DNA from 2 places in the Phytobacter sp. genome. Region 1 is predicted to be linked to the other one. Evidence: predicted binding sites of a transcription regulator. Region 1 holds the regulator's gene; the other holds the start of a gene.
What was found. Region 1 encodes Fur, which represses iron uptake genes when iron is present. Its sites were predicted from a motif close to ATAATAATGAGAACNACTATCAA; they were not measured.
Positions count from the first base shown of each region.

Region 2: exbB (tol-pal system-associated acyl-CoA thioesterase) is a predicted target of Fur. The motif match lies at 2,218-2,240, and genes of this name have one in related genera.

Region 1 is NZ_JCACPZ010000004.1:722,611-729,983, forward strand. It holds gene kdpD (two-component system sensor histidine kinase KdpD) at 1-52, shown strand, start outside; gene kdpE (two-component system response regulator KdpE) at 49-726, shown strand; gene pgm (phosphoglucomutase (alpha-D-glucose-1,6-bisphosphate-dependent)) at 791-2,431, opposite strand; gene seqA (replication initiation negative regulator SeqA) at 2,456-3,010, opposite strand; gene ybfF (esterase) at 3,193-3,966, shown strand; gene ybfE (LexA regulated protein) at 4,098-4,406, shown strand; gene fldA (flavodoxin FldA) at 4,541-5,071, shown strand; gene fur (ferric iron uptake transcriptional regulator) at 5,359-5,811, shown strand; gene chiQ (ChiQ/YbfN family lipoprotein) at 5,877-6,209, opposite strand; gene chiP (chitoporin ChiP) at 6,226-7,373, opposite strand, start outside.
Region 2 is NZ_JCACPZ010000008.1:1,082,000-1,089,372, reverse strand. It holds gene AC5JPW_RS23025 (AraC family transcriptional regulator) at 1-36, shown strand, start outside; gene AC5JPW_RS23020 (DedA family protein) at 73-732, opposite strand; gene metC (cystathionine beta-lyase) at 863-2,050, opposite strand; gene exbB (tol-pal system-associated acyl-CoA thioesterase) at 2,302-3,036, shown strand; gene exbD (TonB system transport protein ExbD) at 3,043-3,468, shown strand; gene AC5JPW_RS23000 (cytoplasmic protein) at 3,653-4,111, opposite strand; gene AC5JPW_RS22995 (hypothetical protein) at 4,113-4,517, opposite strand; gene AC5JPW_RS22990 (ESA_00282 family adhesion-associated protein) at 4,621-5,127, shown strand; gene AC5JPW_RS22985 (TIGR00645 family protein) at 5,231-5,725, shown strand; gene AC5JPW_RS22980 (aldo/keto reductase) at 5,774-6,817, opposite strand; gene yghX (YghX family hydrolase) at 6,979-7,373, shown strand, end outside.

The DNA of each region.
Region 1 (7,373 bases):
ACTGCCTCTCGATACGCCCCCGCAACTGGATGACTTTGTCGAGGATCTGTGATTAACGTTCTTATTGTCGAAGATGAACAGGCTATTCGTCGTTTCCTGCGTACCGCGCTGGAGGCTGATGGGCTGCGGGTGTTTGAAGCTGAGACATTACAGCGAGGCTTGCTTGAAGCAGCGACGCGCAAACCGGACCTGGTCATCCTCGATTTGGGCCTGCCGGATGGCGATGGCATCGATTTTATCCGTGATCTGCGTCAGTGGAGCCAGATGCCGGTGATCGTTTTGTCTGCCAGAGCGGAGGAGAGCGATAAGATCGCCGCCCTTGATGCGGGCGCGGACGATTACCTCAGTAAGCCATTTGGTATCGGTGAACTGCAGGCCCGACTGAGAGTGGCGTTGCGCCGCCATGCCGGTACTCAGCAGAGCGATCCCGTGGTGAGTTTTTCGGATATTCAGGTTGATCTCGCCAGTCGACGGATTTTACGCGGCAACGAAGAGTTGCACCTCACCCCTATCGAGTTTCGTTTACTCTCGGTGCTGTTAAACAATCACGGAAAAGTGCTTACCCAGCGTCAGTTGTTAAGCCAGGTCTGGGGGCCTAACGCCGTCGAGCATAGCCACTATTTACGCATCTATATGGGTCATCTGCGGCAAAAACTTGAGGCTGACCCCGCGCGTCCGCGCCATCTGCTTACCGAAACGGGTATCGGTTACCGGTTTATGCTGTAATCACCAGCATAAAAAAAGCCCGGTCACGCTTACGCAACCGGGCCTGGTCAATCACTTTACCGCATCAGGCGTTTTTCAGCACTTCACTGACAATCTCTACCGCTTCTTTCTCAATCAGCTTACGGTGTTCTTCACCGAGGAAGCTTTCGCAGTAAATCTTATAAGCATCTTCCGTACCAGACGGACGTGCGGCAAACCAGCCGTTCTCAGTCATTACTTTCAGACCACCGATCGACGCACCGTTACCTGGCGCTGCCGTCAGACGGGCAGTGATCGGATCACCCGCAAGTGTGCTGGCACTGACCATTTCCGGAGAAAGCTTAGAGAGTGCCGCTTTCTGCGCAGAGGTGGCGCTGGCACCCAGACGGTTGTAGCTCGGCGCACCGAAACGCGCAGCCAGTTCGTCATAATGCTGCTGTGGGTTTTTACCGGTGACAGCGGTGATTTCAGCCGCCAGCAGGCACATGATGATGCCGTCTTTATCCGTAGACCACGGCGTGCCGTCAAAGCGCAGGAAAGAAGCCCCCGCGCTCTCTTCGCCACCGAAGCCGAAGCTACCGTCGAACAGGCCATCAACAAACCATTTGAAACCAACCGGTACTTCAACCAGTTTACGACCAAGATCGTTGACCACGCGGTCAATCATAGCGGAGGAAACCAGGGTTTTACCTACCGCAACATCTTTGCCCCACTGTGGGCGATGCTGGAACAGATAGTTGATTGCCACAGCCAGGTAATGGTTCGGGTTCATCAGCCCAGCCGGGGTGACGATACCGTGACGGTCATAGTCCGGGTCGTTGGCGAAAGCTAAATCGAACTTGTCGCGCAGTGCCAGCAGACCGGCCATCGCACACTCAGAAGAGCAGTCCATACGGATCACGCCATCTTTGTCGAGGTGCATAAAGCGGAAAGTCTGATCGACCTGGTCGTTCACGATGGTCAGATCGAGTTTGTAGAATTCAGCAATGCGTTTCCAGTATTCGATACCAGAGCCACCGAGCGGATCAACACCCAGCTTCAGGCCTGCTTTCTGGATTGACGCCATATCAACGATATCTGCCAACCCTTCGATAAACGGCTGCACCAGATCCTGTTCTTTCACATGGCCCGAGGCCAGTGCCGCGTCCAGAGTGATGCGTTTCACGCCTTTCAGACCATCAGCCAGCAGCGCGTTAGCACGGTCTTCCACCACTTTGGTGACGTTGGTGTCAGCCGGGCCACCGTTTGGTGGGTTGTATTTAATACCGCCATCTTCCGGTGGGTTATGCGACGGAGTGATCACAATGCCGTCAGCCTGTGCGCCGCCTTTCTTGTTGTGGACCAGAATGGCGTTAGAAACGGCTGGAGTCGGAGTAAAACCGTTGTTTTCCTGCACAATCAGATCAACGCCGTTGGCAGCGAGGACTTCCAGCACGGAGATGAATGCAGGTTCAGACAAGGCATGGGTATCTTTACCCACATAGCACGGACCGGTGATACCGTTTTTAGCGCGCTCTTCGGCAATCGCCTGGGCAATCGCCAGAATATGTTGTTCGTTGAAGCTATGACGCCCCGCACTGCCGCGGTGACCTGACGTACCAAATTTTACTGCATGTTCAGCGTTACCGACTTCCGGCTTGAGTACGTAGTACTGCGCGGTAAGTTGGGCGACGTTGATCAAATCGCTCTGTTGCGCAGGTTGCCCCGCACGTTCATGGTTAGCCATTGCCTGGTCCTTTTTATGCAAGGATTAAATTGTGCCGCAAACCTTTTCAATCAATTCCGCCGGGAACTGCATTGACTGCATGATGTGTTCGACCATGCTGCATTTACGACCCGTATTGGTGTTGGTGATGACCCAGTATGGAGTATCTGGCACCTGTTTTGGCTTGGTTTGAGTACCGTTTTGCAACAGGGTTTGTTCATCAGACGCAAAGTATACGCGGGTACGCCCATGCAGAGACTCGGTAGATTCTGCAAAAGCGTTATTGTCCAAAGAATAGAGCGTAGACAGCACCAGCATGAAACGGTTGACGGCTTTTTTCTGATCGGCGTACTCATCAGAAAGCAGTAACTCGCGCACCGCACGCACTTTGTCTTTCGCGGTATTGGTCGGTTTGACCTCTTCAACAACCTTAGTTGTAACAGGTGTTTCTTTTACAGCAGCGGGAACCGTGGCGGCGGGTTGCGCAGAGGCAGAAAATTTCAACATGCGCCGTAAAATGTCGGATGCACTCTCACCAATATGCTTCGTGTGGCTGGCAATATAACTGTAGAGTTCATCATCAACTTCAATCGTTTTCATTTTAATCCAGTGCAGTGTCTTATCTGAATACAAGTTATTGAGATTATAAAGTCAAATCTCAACAGCGGATAGCGTTAAACCTGAGAGGCTGCTAAGTTAGATTGTGTCTGAACCTTGCAGCCGGGCGGCAGAATGTTCAACATAATACCCTAATCCGAAAGAGCGAAAAAAAGAACTTTGCCATGAAATTGAATACCCGAGCGCAATCTGCACAACAATCGCACAACAATTCTCCCATCGTGTTGGTCCACGGTTTGTTTGGTAGCCTGGACAACCTCGGTATCCTTGCTCGTGACCTCGTCAATGACCATGACATTCTTCAGGTTGATATGCGTAATCACGGGCTTTCAGACCGTTCAGACGAGATGAATTATCCGGTGATGGCGCAGGATTTGGTCGACACGCTGGACGCACATTCTATAGAGCGCGCAACCTTTATCGGCCACTCGATGGGTGGCAAAGCAGTCATGGCCTTAACTGGCCTCGCTCCTGAGCGTATTGACCAATTGGTTGCGATTGATATTGCCCCCGTTGATTATGCTGTCCGCCGCCATGATGAGATTTTTGCCGCTATCAATGCCGTGACGGATGCGCAAGCCACAACGCGCCAGCAGGCGGCTGCCGTGATGCGTACCGTTATTGATGAAGAGGGAGTGATTCAGTTTTTGCTGAAGTCGTTTATTGACGGCCAGTGGCGTTTTAACGTTCCCGTGCTCTGGGAACAGTACCCGCACATTGTAGGCTGGGAAGAGGTTCCGGCCTGGAACCACCCTGCTCTGTTCATTCCTGGTGGGAACTCACCGTATGTGACTGAACAGTACAGGCAGACGCTGCTCAAACAATTTCCTCAGGCGAAGGCACATGTGATTGCCGGTGCGGGCCATTGGGTGCATGCAGAAAAGCCTGATGCCGTTTTGCGTGCTATCCGTCGTTATCTCGCTGAAAAGACAAACTGATTAAAAACCCGGCGACCGGTCGCCTGAACGCGCCCGGGCGTTGGCGTACCTGCCTCCCTGATGTATGATGGCGCGCTAATCAGCCCGGGCTACGACCCGATTGCTTGTACTTCCCGTAGTATTCTTAAATCATGGCTAAAGAACAAACGGACCGCACGACACTAGATCTGTTCGCGAATGAGCGTCGCCCGGGACGTCCTAAAACCAATCCGCTCTCTCGCGACGAGCAATTGCGTATCAATAAACGCAATCAGCTTAAACGCGATAAATTTCGTGGGCTTAAACGCGTCGAATTGAAAATCAATGCCGAAGCCGTTGATGCATTAAATGCACTGGCCGACGCGCGTCAAATGAGTCGCAGTGAACTCATCGAAGAGATGTTGCTGGAACAGCTCAAAGCGCTGAACAGCATTGATTCCTCTGAATCTTCATCTAAATAACGCTTTCATGTGGCATAGAGTGCAGTCTGGCGCGATTGCAGTTTCCGCGCGCTTGCCTGTTCTGCTATGATTGCCCTTATCCGTGGGCTAAACGCCACCACCATATCATTAAGTTTCAAGAGGTTATTTTACTCATGGCAATCACTGGCATTTTTTTCGGCAGCGACACCGGTAATACCGAAAACATCGCAAAAATGATCCAGGCTCAGCTTGGTAAAGATGTTGCTGATGTTCACGACATTGCAAAAAGCAGCAAAGAAGATCTGGAAGGCTACGACATCCTGTTACTCGGCATCCCGACCTGGTACTACGGTGAAGCACAGTGTGACTGGGATGATTTCTTCCCGACGCTGGAAGACATTGATTTCAATGGCAAACTGGTCGCGCTGTTTGGCTGTGGCGATCAGGAAGATTATGCTGAGTACTTCTGTGATGCGTTGGGTACCATCCGTGACATCATCGAACCACGCGGTGCGGTGATTGTCGGTCACTGGCCGACTGAAGGTTACCACTTCGAAGCGTCCAAAGGCCTCGCCGATGACGACCACTTCGTGGGCCTGGCCATTGACGAAGACCGCCAGCCGGAGCTGACCGCTGCACGTGTTGATAAATGGGTTAAGCAGATTTATGAAGAGCTGAACCTTAAAGATATCATTAATGCCTGATGCTGTTTGGCGCAATCTGCGGGTTGCGCCAGATTGATAGTTAAAACCAATGGAAATAATTGCTACATTTTTTTAACTTTTGCCTCCAGCACTGTACAATATGGCCTGGTTAAAATGGGTATCGCGAAGGACTTTGTTGGCGCTACCACGTTTTATACGCTTACTTTACTTGAGGGCTTGCAGTTTTCATTTAGACATGGCAGTTCTATAATGAGACGCATTTCCCAGTGCATTCCTTGTAGCTTCCCGATGGGGAGCGAACCGTTTAGCAACAGGACAGATTCCGCATGACTGACAACAATACCGCATTAAAGAAGGCCGGCCTGAAAGTCACGCTTCCTCGCTTGAAAATTCTGGAAGTTCTTCAGGAGCCGGATAACCATCATGTCAGTGCGGAAGATTTATATAAGCGCCTGATCGATATGGGCGAAGAGATCGGGCTGGCAACGGTTTACCGTGTACTGAACCAGTTTGACGATGCCGGGATCGTAACCCGTCATAATTTTGAAGGCGGTAAATCCGTTTTCGAACTGACTCAGCAACATCACCATGACCACTTGATTTGCCTCGATTGTGGCAAAGTGATTGAATTCAGTGATGACTCCATTGAAGCTCGCCAGCGTGAAATCGCGTCGCAACACGGTATCCGTCTGACGAACCACAGCCTCTATCTCTACGGCCACTGCGCTGAAGGCGATTGCCGCACCGACGACAATGCCCACGAGATTGCTGGAAAATAATCTTCCGTAAACGTAAAAAGCCAACCCTAAGGTTGGCTTTTTTTATGGCTGGAAAAGTGTTTTTCCTACTGCGTATTGTGGCTACGAATCTCCTGCCAGATACGATCGCAATCGGCTTTTATCGCCTGTCCGTTACCCGTATGGGTCGCTTCGAGGCACTGCTGATAATCCAGTGTACGAACCGTTTCTTCATGGGCAAACTGTTGATGCGCTTTTTCCGATTTGAGCACCTCCAGCACACTACGACAGGCTTCAAGCTTTTGCGGCGACCCCTCCGCCGTATTAATGCAGGCACTGTAAGCGGTTTTCAGACGCATATCTTCCTTTGACGCGCCAGGTTGCTGTACACACGCAGCCAGACCGAGGGTCATTAACAGAATCATCAGGTTATTTTTCATTTTGCTCTCCTTCGCATCAGAAGATCGAGAACGGCGCAATCACGATAAATTTCACGTCGCGCTCATCCTGGAAGATATTGTTGTATCCCCCGCCCCAGCTCGGGATATCAGAGTGGTTATCATATTGCGTGAAGTGCAGCTTGAAGAGTGTGCCTTTCGCCAGACCATCCTGCAGGGTGTAAACCACATCCAGACTGTAAGCAGATTCTTTAATGGAGTTACCGGCATCGTAATATTTGTCGCCAGAAGGAACGTTCGAGGGTTTAGCATCCCAGCCGTAGACATATGACGCCCCCACCGCCCAACCCGGCAGATTTAAATCTTTAAGATCGTACATCGCACCGACAAAGACGGCTTTCTCATTGTGGGCGTTAAAGTCTGAGCGATTATCCCACCAAATATCCAGACGGCCATTTGATGAACCATACAGTGGCGTCATACGCTGGTTGAAGTATCCCTGGCGGCCATCAGCTTTAACCCATGTTCCTTCAAGACGTAAATCAACCGGCCCGACAGCATAATTAAACGTCAACGCCTGTAACCATGCCGTACCATCATAAATATCATTAATCGTATGATTAGTGGCTTTATCCCTCGAACTGTAGAATTGATAACTGGTTGATAACGGACTACCCGCAATATCAAATTTATAACTGGCTTTCGCAAAATACTGATCCACATATCCCTGGGCCTGGCCAAACGCAGCCTCTAATACGAGATCGTTTTTAAAATCATATTTCGCACCGAGAGAGTGCACATAATCAATTTTGGTCACGCGATCATTTTGATAGAAATTATCGGTTTCATTATACCAGGGCGCTTTATATTCATTGGCCCACATATAGGAAAAACTCAACTCGCCTGCTTGCTCAAAATTCAGTTTTACACCAGCCTCGGTACCCTGATAGGTTCCTGGCATAAAACTCCAGTTAGAAGCCAGCAGCGTCTGTCCGGTGGGCTGAATATAGCCCGCTCTGGCCCACACCGGACCGTATTTGAACTTAGCCGCAGCGGTGTAAAGACTTGCACCGCTTCTGTCCCCAGCCCAGTCTTCATCGTAGACTTTATGACTATTAGAGAAAGCTATTTCGTTAGGGTGGGCACTGCCCGACGATTCGGCCATTTCAATGGCTGCAAACGCCGCAATATCGATACCGAACATAT
Region 2 (7,373 bases), on a different contig from region 1:
GATGCGGCGCGGATCCGCATGATGCAGGGGGCGTAATATTCCCTCTCCGAAGGGAGAGGGAAGGGAAGAAAATCAGGCGCTGCAGTACTTCTTCTTAATGACGACGGCGACCGTACCCACCAGGCCAGCAACCAGCAGGAACACCGGCAGGATCATCAGGAAGGTCATCACCTGGTCTTCATGACGTTTTACAAACGGGATCATGCTGATGGCATAGCCGATAGTGGTGATAATGCCGACCCACAGCAGGGCGCTCAGCCAGTTGAAAATCTGGAAGCGGCGGTTAGATAGCCCGGAGATACCCGCCATGGTTGGCAAGAGGGTGCGAATAAACGCCAGGAAACGACCCGCCAGCAGTGCCAGTAAACCGTGTCGGTCAAACATGCAGGTGGCGCGCTGGTGATATTTTTCCGGAAGCTGAGCCAGCCAGCTTTTGACCACACGTGTATTCCCCAGCCATCGCCCTTGCAGGTAGCTCAGCCAGCAACCCAGGCTCGCCGCCGAGGTGAGAATAAGCAGGGTAGAGATGTAATCCATACAGCCGCGGGCGATGAGTGCCCCCGCCAGCAAAAGCAGGCTGTCTCCTGGTAAAAAGGAGGCAGGAAGCAATCCATTTTCTAAAAAGAGAGTGGCAAACATCACGAAATAGACGACGCCAACAACGTGTGGATTCGCCAGCGCGGCAAAGTCGTGTTGCCAGAGCGCAGCGATAATGTCTTGAATTACAGCCATGGACTTTCCTGTGGTACCGCTTAGAAGAGGCTATTGTACGCGTTTATTGCCCGAAACACCTTGATCCCGGGCGCAATTAATACAGAGTATTCTGCTGGCGTAATCAGAATTTTAAACCAGCAGCCACAATCTACACGATACGCTGGAATCCTGCCGCTAAATCCTCAATTAAATCATTAACGTCCTCTAAACCGATATGCAGGCGAATAAGGGTTCCGCTGAAATCGACTTCCGCCTCAGGACGAATCGCCGCAATCTGTTCCGGCTGATTTGCCAGAATCAACGACTCAAAACCGCCCCAGGAGTAAGCCATCGCGAACAGCGAGAAGTTATCAAGGAAGTCGGTCATCTCTTTGTCAGTCAGGCGTTTGTTCAATATAAAGGAGAAGAGCCCGCTGCTGCCGTTAAAATCGCGCTTCCAGAACTCATGACCTTTGCTGCCTGGTAGAGCAGGGTGGTTAACACGAACCACCTGCGGATGGTCGGCCAGCCACTCGGCGACTTTGATACTGCTTTCATGATGCTGACGCAGACGTACGCCGAGTGTACGCAGACCTCGGCTGGTCATGTAGGCGGTGTCTGCATCGACCATTTGGCCCATCAGGTACGCATTTTCACGCAGTTGATCCCAACAGCGGGCGTTAGAAACCGCCGTGCCAATCATGCCGTCAGAGTGACCAATCAGGTATTTGGTGGCTGCCTGAATCGAAATATCAATATCGAACTCCAGCGCTTTAAACAGGATACCCGCCGCCCACGTATTGTCGATCATGATGATGGCATCCGGAGCTACGCTTCTGACTGCCGTAACAATAGCCGGGACGTCGTGGACTTCCATCGTGATGGAGCCTGGAGATTCGAGGAACACAATTTTGGTGTTGGGTTGGATAAGATCGGCGATGCCTGCGCCAATCAGCGGGTCGAACCAACTCGTCGTTACACCCAATTTCGAGAGGATTTTGGTACTGAAATCCTGAGTGGGTTCGTAAGCCGTGTTGGTGATGAGAATATGGTCGCCCTGTTCAACGAACGCCAGGATGGTATTGGCGACGGCAGCGGCCCCACAAGGGAAAAGTGCACAGCCCGCGCCACCTTCCAGTTCACACATAGCTTCCTGCAGCGAAAAATGGGTCAGGGTCCCACGGCGTCCATAGAACAGCTCGCCTTTGGCACGATTGCGGGTGGCATGCTTCTTTGCTTCAACGGTATCGAACACCAGTGAAGAGGCGCGCTGAATCACGCTGTTAACCGATCCTTGAGTGTATTTCTTGCTGCGCCCTGCATTCACCAGAGCGGTATCAATATGCTTCGCCGTCATGTTCGCCTAACCTGTTTTTATACGTCTGGATGTCCAGACTACCATGATTGATTAATGATGCACTGCTGACCCGGATATAAAGCATAAAATTTTCTGAATATTATCCATCGGGACTTTTTTACTGCGTAAGCGCAAAGAAAAAGAGGGGATATTCATGCAGTATGTAAATACTAATGAGAACTACTATCAATTCGACGTCGTTTTGATATTATTACGCTCAGATTTTGTGATATGCGTCCTGGAGATACACAGTGGGTAATAATTTGATGCAGACGGATCTTTCCGTTTGGGGTATGTATCAACATGCCGACATCGTCGTTAAGATTGTGATGATCGGGTTGATTCTGGCATCAGTAGTTACATGGGCCATTTTCTTTAGCAAAAGTGTGGAATTAATTGCGCAGAAGCGTCGCCTTAAGCGCGAACAGCAACTGCTCTCTGACGTTCGCTCTCTGGATCAAGCCAGTGATGTCTCTTCCTCCTTCCATGCCCGCAGCCTGAGTACCCTGTTAATTAACGAAGCGCAGAATGAGCTGGAGCTGTCTGCAGGTAGTGAAGATAACGAAGGTATCAAAGAACGTACTGGTTTCCGCCTTGAGCGTCGTGTTGCTGCCACCGGCCGCCATATGGGCCGCGGTAATGGCTACCTGGCGACCATCGGGGCGATTTCCCCGTTTGTGGGTCTGTTCGGTACCGTTTGGGGCATCATGAACAGCTTTATCGGTATTGCCCAGACGCAGACCACCAACCTTGCCGTTGTAGCGCCTGGTATCGCAGAAGCGCTGCTGGCTACCGCTATTGGTTTGATTGCTGCTATCCCGGCGGTTGTCATCTATAACATCTTTGCCCGCATGATTGGCAGCTATAAAGCCTCCCTGGGTGATGTTGCTGCACAGGTTCTGCTGTTGCAAAGCCGTGACCTGGATTTGGCTGCCAGTTCTTCTGCAAAGCCTGTCCACACCGCCCAGAAATTACGAGTAGGTTGATGCCCCATGGCAATGCGTCTTAATGAAGATCTGGACGATAATGGCGAAATGCACGAGATCAACGTTACGCCGTTTATCGACGTTATGTTGGTTCTGCTGATTATCTTTATGGTGGCGGCCCCGCTTGCCACGGTAGATGTGAAAGTGAATCTGCCGGCCTCTTCGAGTCAGCCGCAGCCACGTCCGGAAAAACCCGTTTATCTCTCTGTTAAAGCCGACAACACCATGTTTATCGGTAACGATCCTGTGACGGACGAGACAATGGTGAATGAGCTGAATGCCGTGACGGAAGGGAAGAAAGATACCACCATCTTCTTCCGCGCGGACAAGACCGTCGACTATGAAACCATGATGAAAGTGATGGATACGCTGCACCAGGCGGGCTATCTCAAAATTGGTCTGGTGGGCGAAGAAGTCGCTGCTGCGAAGTAATTTCCGCGTCGTTCAATATAAAAAAGGCTGGCCATGTTGCCAGCCTTTTTGTTTCTGTTCTTCCCGTCATTTTAATGCCGCAGTTTTAGTGGGGCTAAATAAGGGTTAAGTTTTATTTAATTTGGATGCACGAGGTTCTATGTCCGGGGGATTTGCAGGGGAATATGCAGACGGATGTGCGTAATTATTTCTTCGCAGAGGGGGCAGGAGATAATTCGTTATTGTTCACCGGTTGTTCGGCCTTTTCTTCCAGTGCGACAGTCGTCACCACCGCCGTGCGGTACTCTTCATCTGCGAGCTTACGGCTGATACGCAGCGTTGCAGTCTCTCTGGCGAGAATATACTGATAGTTGGCTTCCAGTCGGGCCATTATTTTTTCCAGCAGCTCAGGGCGAGATTCGATGATGGCGTTGATAGCCGCGCCGTATATCTCTTCCTTGACCTGAATGGCGTAGATCTCACGGCGGTTTTGCCATTTCAGGCGTACGAGTGCCGCAGGAATCGACACCAGCTCATGCGCAATTCGCTGGATGGTGGCATTCTTACTTTGAATTAATGATTCAATATTTTGCTTTAAGATAAATTCGTCACTTTTATGGCTATCTAAAACCAAATAAACGTCATTATCTTCAACCTCTTTCACGTCACTCATCCCCAAGTTTATAAAACAAAGGCATATCTTTCTCGCGGGTAATGAGATTAAGCCAAATTTCATTTCCTGCGTCATTAATCTCTTTGGTCTTATCAGCAATAATTTGACTTAATGCCTGAGAATCAATCTCTCCTTCAGCCTGCAAATCATTTAGCAGTCTGGCGAAGGTATCGATTTTAACCACGCGATATAATCGGTCTTTTATATGACGGTCGCGCTCTTCAAGTAACATATTCCGGGATTGCCCTGTACGCGTCACATTAGCTAATATGTCGTTAGCGTAATCAGAGAGCGTTCTTTTTCCCTGAGTTAAATTACTGTCTTTTTCTGCTTCATCGGATTCGGATTCTGCAGCGGAAATGTGAAAGCGAGCCGGGACCAGATTCTCGGGCAGCATTTCTAATATCCTTTAATATCAACAGGGTGGGGTAAGTCCGGGCGTGAGGTTCGTTGACAATATCATGGCGCACTTTTAAAATCAAAAAAAATGGAGCTTGCACATGAACAGTATTTTTTATTCTGTTGTTGCTTTATTGCTGTTGACTGGCGGCGTGCTTTTATTGATGCGTGATAACAATAAACAACCGTCAGGCGGTGAAAATCAATTGCCGTCACCGCAAAGTAATCCTTTATCAAAAGAGGAAGGTGAAGACCATTTCTCTATGCTGATGAATGCCATTACACCCGTTTGGTACTGGCGTGTTAACCATGAATATATCGATTTTCTCCATGCTACGATTAAACGAATGAACATGGCGGAGTTAAATAGTGTGCCTGGTTTATTCGAGGCGCAACGACGTTGTAGCGATCTCAATTCAGCTGTTTATAAGTATTACGACAATATAAAAAAGCGCTGTCTGAATGGTGAAAAAGTCCTGCATTCTGATCTGGATGTGCTCAACCTGCGTCAGTGTTTCCGGGAATTCAGTATGGAAGCGTACCCTGAGCTGGTGGTGTTGGTCTGGCCGGAGTACAAACGCCCGGAGGTCACTCCGACAGACGTGTAACTCGTGGGTTGGTAAATCGTTGTAATAGCGTTGGGACAGTGTTGCAATTTCACTGGTCCCCTGCGGTATACTGACCACTGGTTATGTAATCTGAAAGGACACTATGGAACGATTTCTTGAAAATGCAATGTATGCCTCGCGCTGGTTGCTCGCCCCGGTTTACTTTGGTCTGTCGCTTGCGTTGCTTGCTCTGACAGTTAAATTTTTTCAGGAGATTATTCACGTTCTGCCCAACATTTTTAACCTGGCAGAAGCTGACCTTATCCTGACGTTATTGTCTCTGGTGGACATGACGCTGGTAGGTGGGCTGCTGGTGATGGTGATGTTTTCGGGCTACGAGAACTTTGTCTCTCAACTTGATATCTCACCTGAAAAAGAGAAGTTGAGCTGGCTGGGGAAAATGGATGCCACCTCGCTTAAAAATAAAGTGGCGGCCTCAATCGTGGCCATCTCCTCCATCCACTTACTGCGCGTGTTTATGGATGCCAAAAACGTGCCGGATAACAAGTTGATGTGGTATGTGATTATCCATCTGACGTTTGTGCTGTCGGCGTTTGTGATGGGGTATCTGGATAAGCTGTCGCGGGATAAGCACTAAGAAGCGCGCGATAAGCACTAAGAAGAAGGGAGCCTTAGCTCCCTTTTTTTACTGCTTATCCGATGACGCCTGCCAAAGGTTAAGCTCCCCATCCGCTACATGCTTATCGATTTGCGCCAGTTCCTCTGCCGTAAAGGCCAGATTATTCAGCGCCAGCACATTCTCTTCCAGTTGCTCGGGACGAGAGGCACCAATCAACACCGACGTAACACGGTTATCTTTCAGCAGCCAACTCAACGCCATCTGTGCCATGGTTTGCCCGCGGGCGGTTGCCAATTCATTCAGTAACTTCAGGCTGCTCAGATTTTCTTCGGTCAGCATTTTTTCCGTCAAACCGCGAACCTTCTTGCCCTCTTTCTGCATCCTTGAACCTTCCGGAATCCCGTTGAGGTATTTGCCGGTCAGCAGCCCTTGCGCCAGTGGGGTAAAGGCGATACAGCCCACGCCGTTATCTTCCAGCGTATCCAGAAGCCCGGTTTTATCGACCCAGCGGTTAAGCAGGTTGTAAGAAGGCTGGTGAATCAGAAGAGGAACTTTCCACTCGCGCAGCAGTTCCACCATGGTCTGGGTACGCGGCGTGGAGTAGGAGGAGATGCCGACATACAGTGCTTTGCCACTCTGTACGGCTTGTGCCAGCGCTGCGGCGCTCTCTTCCATCGGCGTATTTTCATCGACACGATGGGAATAGAAGATATCGACGTAGTCCAGCCCCATGCGAGAGAGGCTCTGGTCCAGGCTGGCAAGTAAGTACTTACGTGAACCACCGGAACCGTAAGGGCCTGGCCACATGTCGTAACCCGCCTTGGTAGAGATGATCAGTTCATCACGGTACGGTGCGAAATCTTCACGCAGCAGGCGACCAAAGTTTTCTTCAGCACTACCTGGAGGCGGTCCGTAGTTGTTGGCTAAGTCAAAGTGAGTGATGCCTAAATCAAAGGCTTTACGCAGCAGGGCTCGCTGGGATTCGAGAGCGTGAACGTGACCAAAACTGTGCCACAATCCGAGTGAGAATGCGGGCAGGCGCAGACCACTTTTGCCGCAGTAACGATACTGCATCTGCTCATAGCGTGCAGGGTTAGCTAACCAGGGCATGATGTCTCCTTTCTTGTAGGTGTAAATTCGAAACAGCGTTTTTATTCTATCGTGTCATTCTCTTACAACAATACTTTGCAGTTATAGATGGGTGATTTTTTGGGCAAGAAGCGAACCCATATGCTTTGCTTACTAAGACTTAAATTCCAGGAGAAAACCGCATGACACGCCTGACAGCGAAAGACTTCCCGCAGGAACTGCTCGACTATTACGACCATTATGCGCACGGAAAAATGTCCAAACGTGAGTTTTTAAACCTGGCCGGAAAGTATGCCGCGGGTGGTATGACGGCGCTGGCGTTGTTCAATCTGATGAAGCCAAACTACGCACTGGCAACGCAGGTGGAATTCACCGATCCGGATATCCTCGCTGAATATATCACCTATCCCTCGCCCAATGGGCATGGGGAAGTCCGTGGCTATTTGGTTAAGCCGGCGAAGGCGACGGGAAAGGTGCCTGCCGTTGTGGTGGTACACGAAAACCGTGGGCTCAATCCATACATTGAAGATGTCGCGCGTCGTGTGGCCAAAGCCGGGTATATCGCTCTGGCACCGGA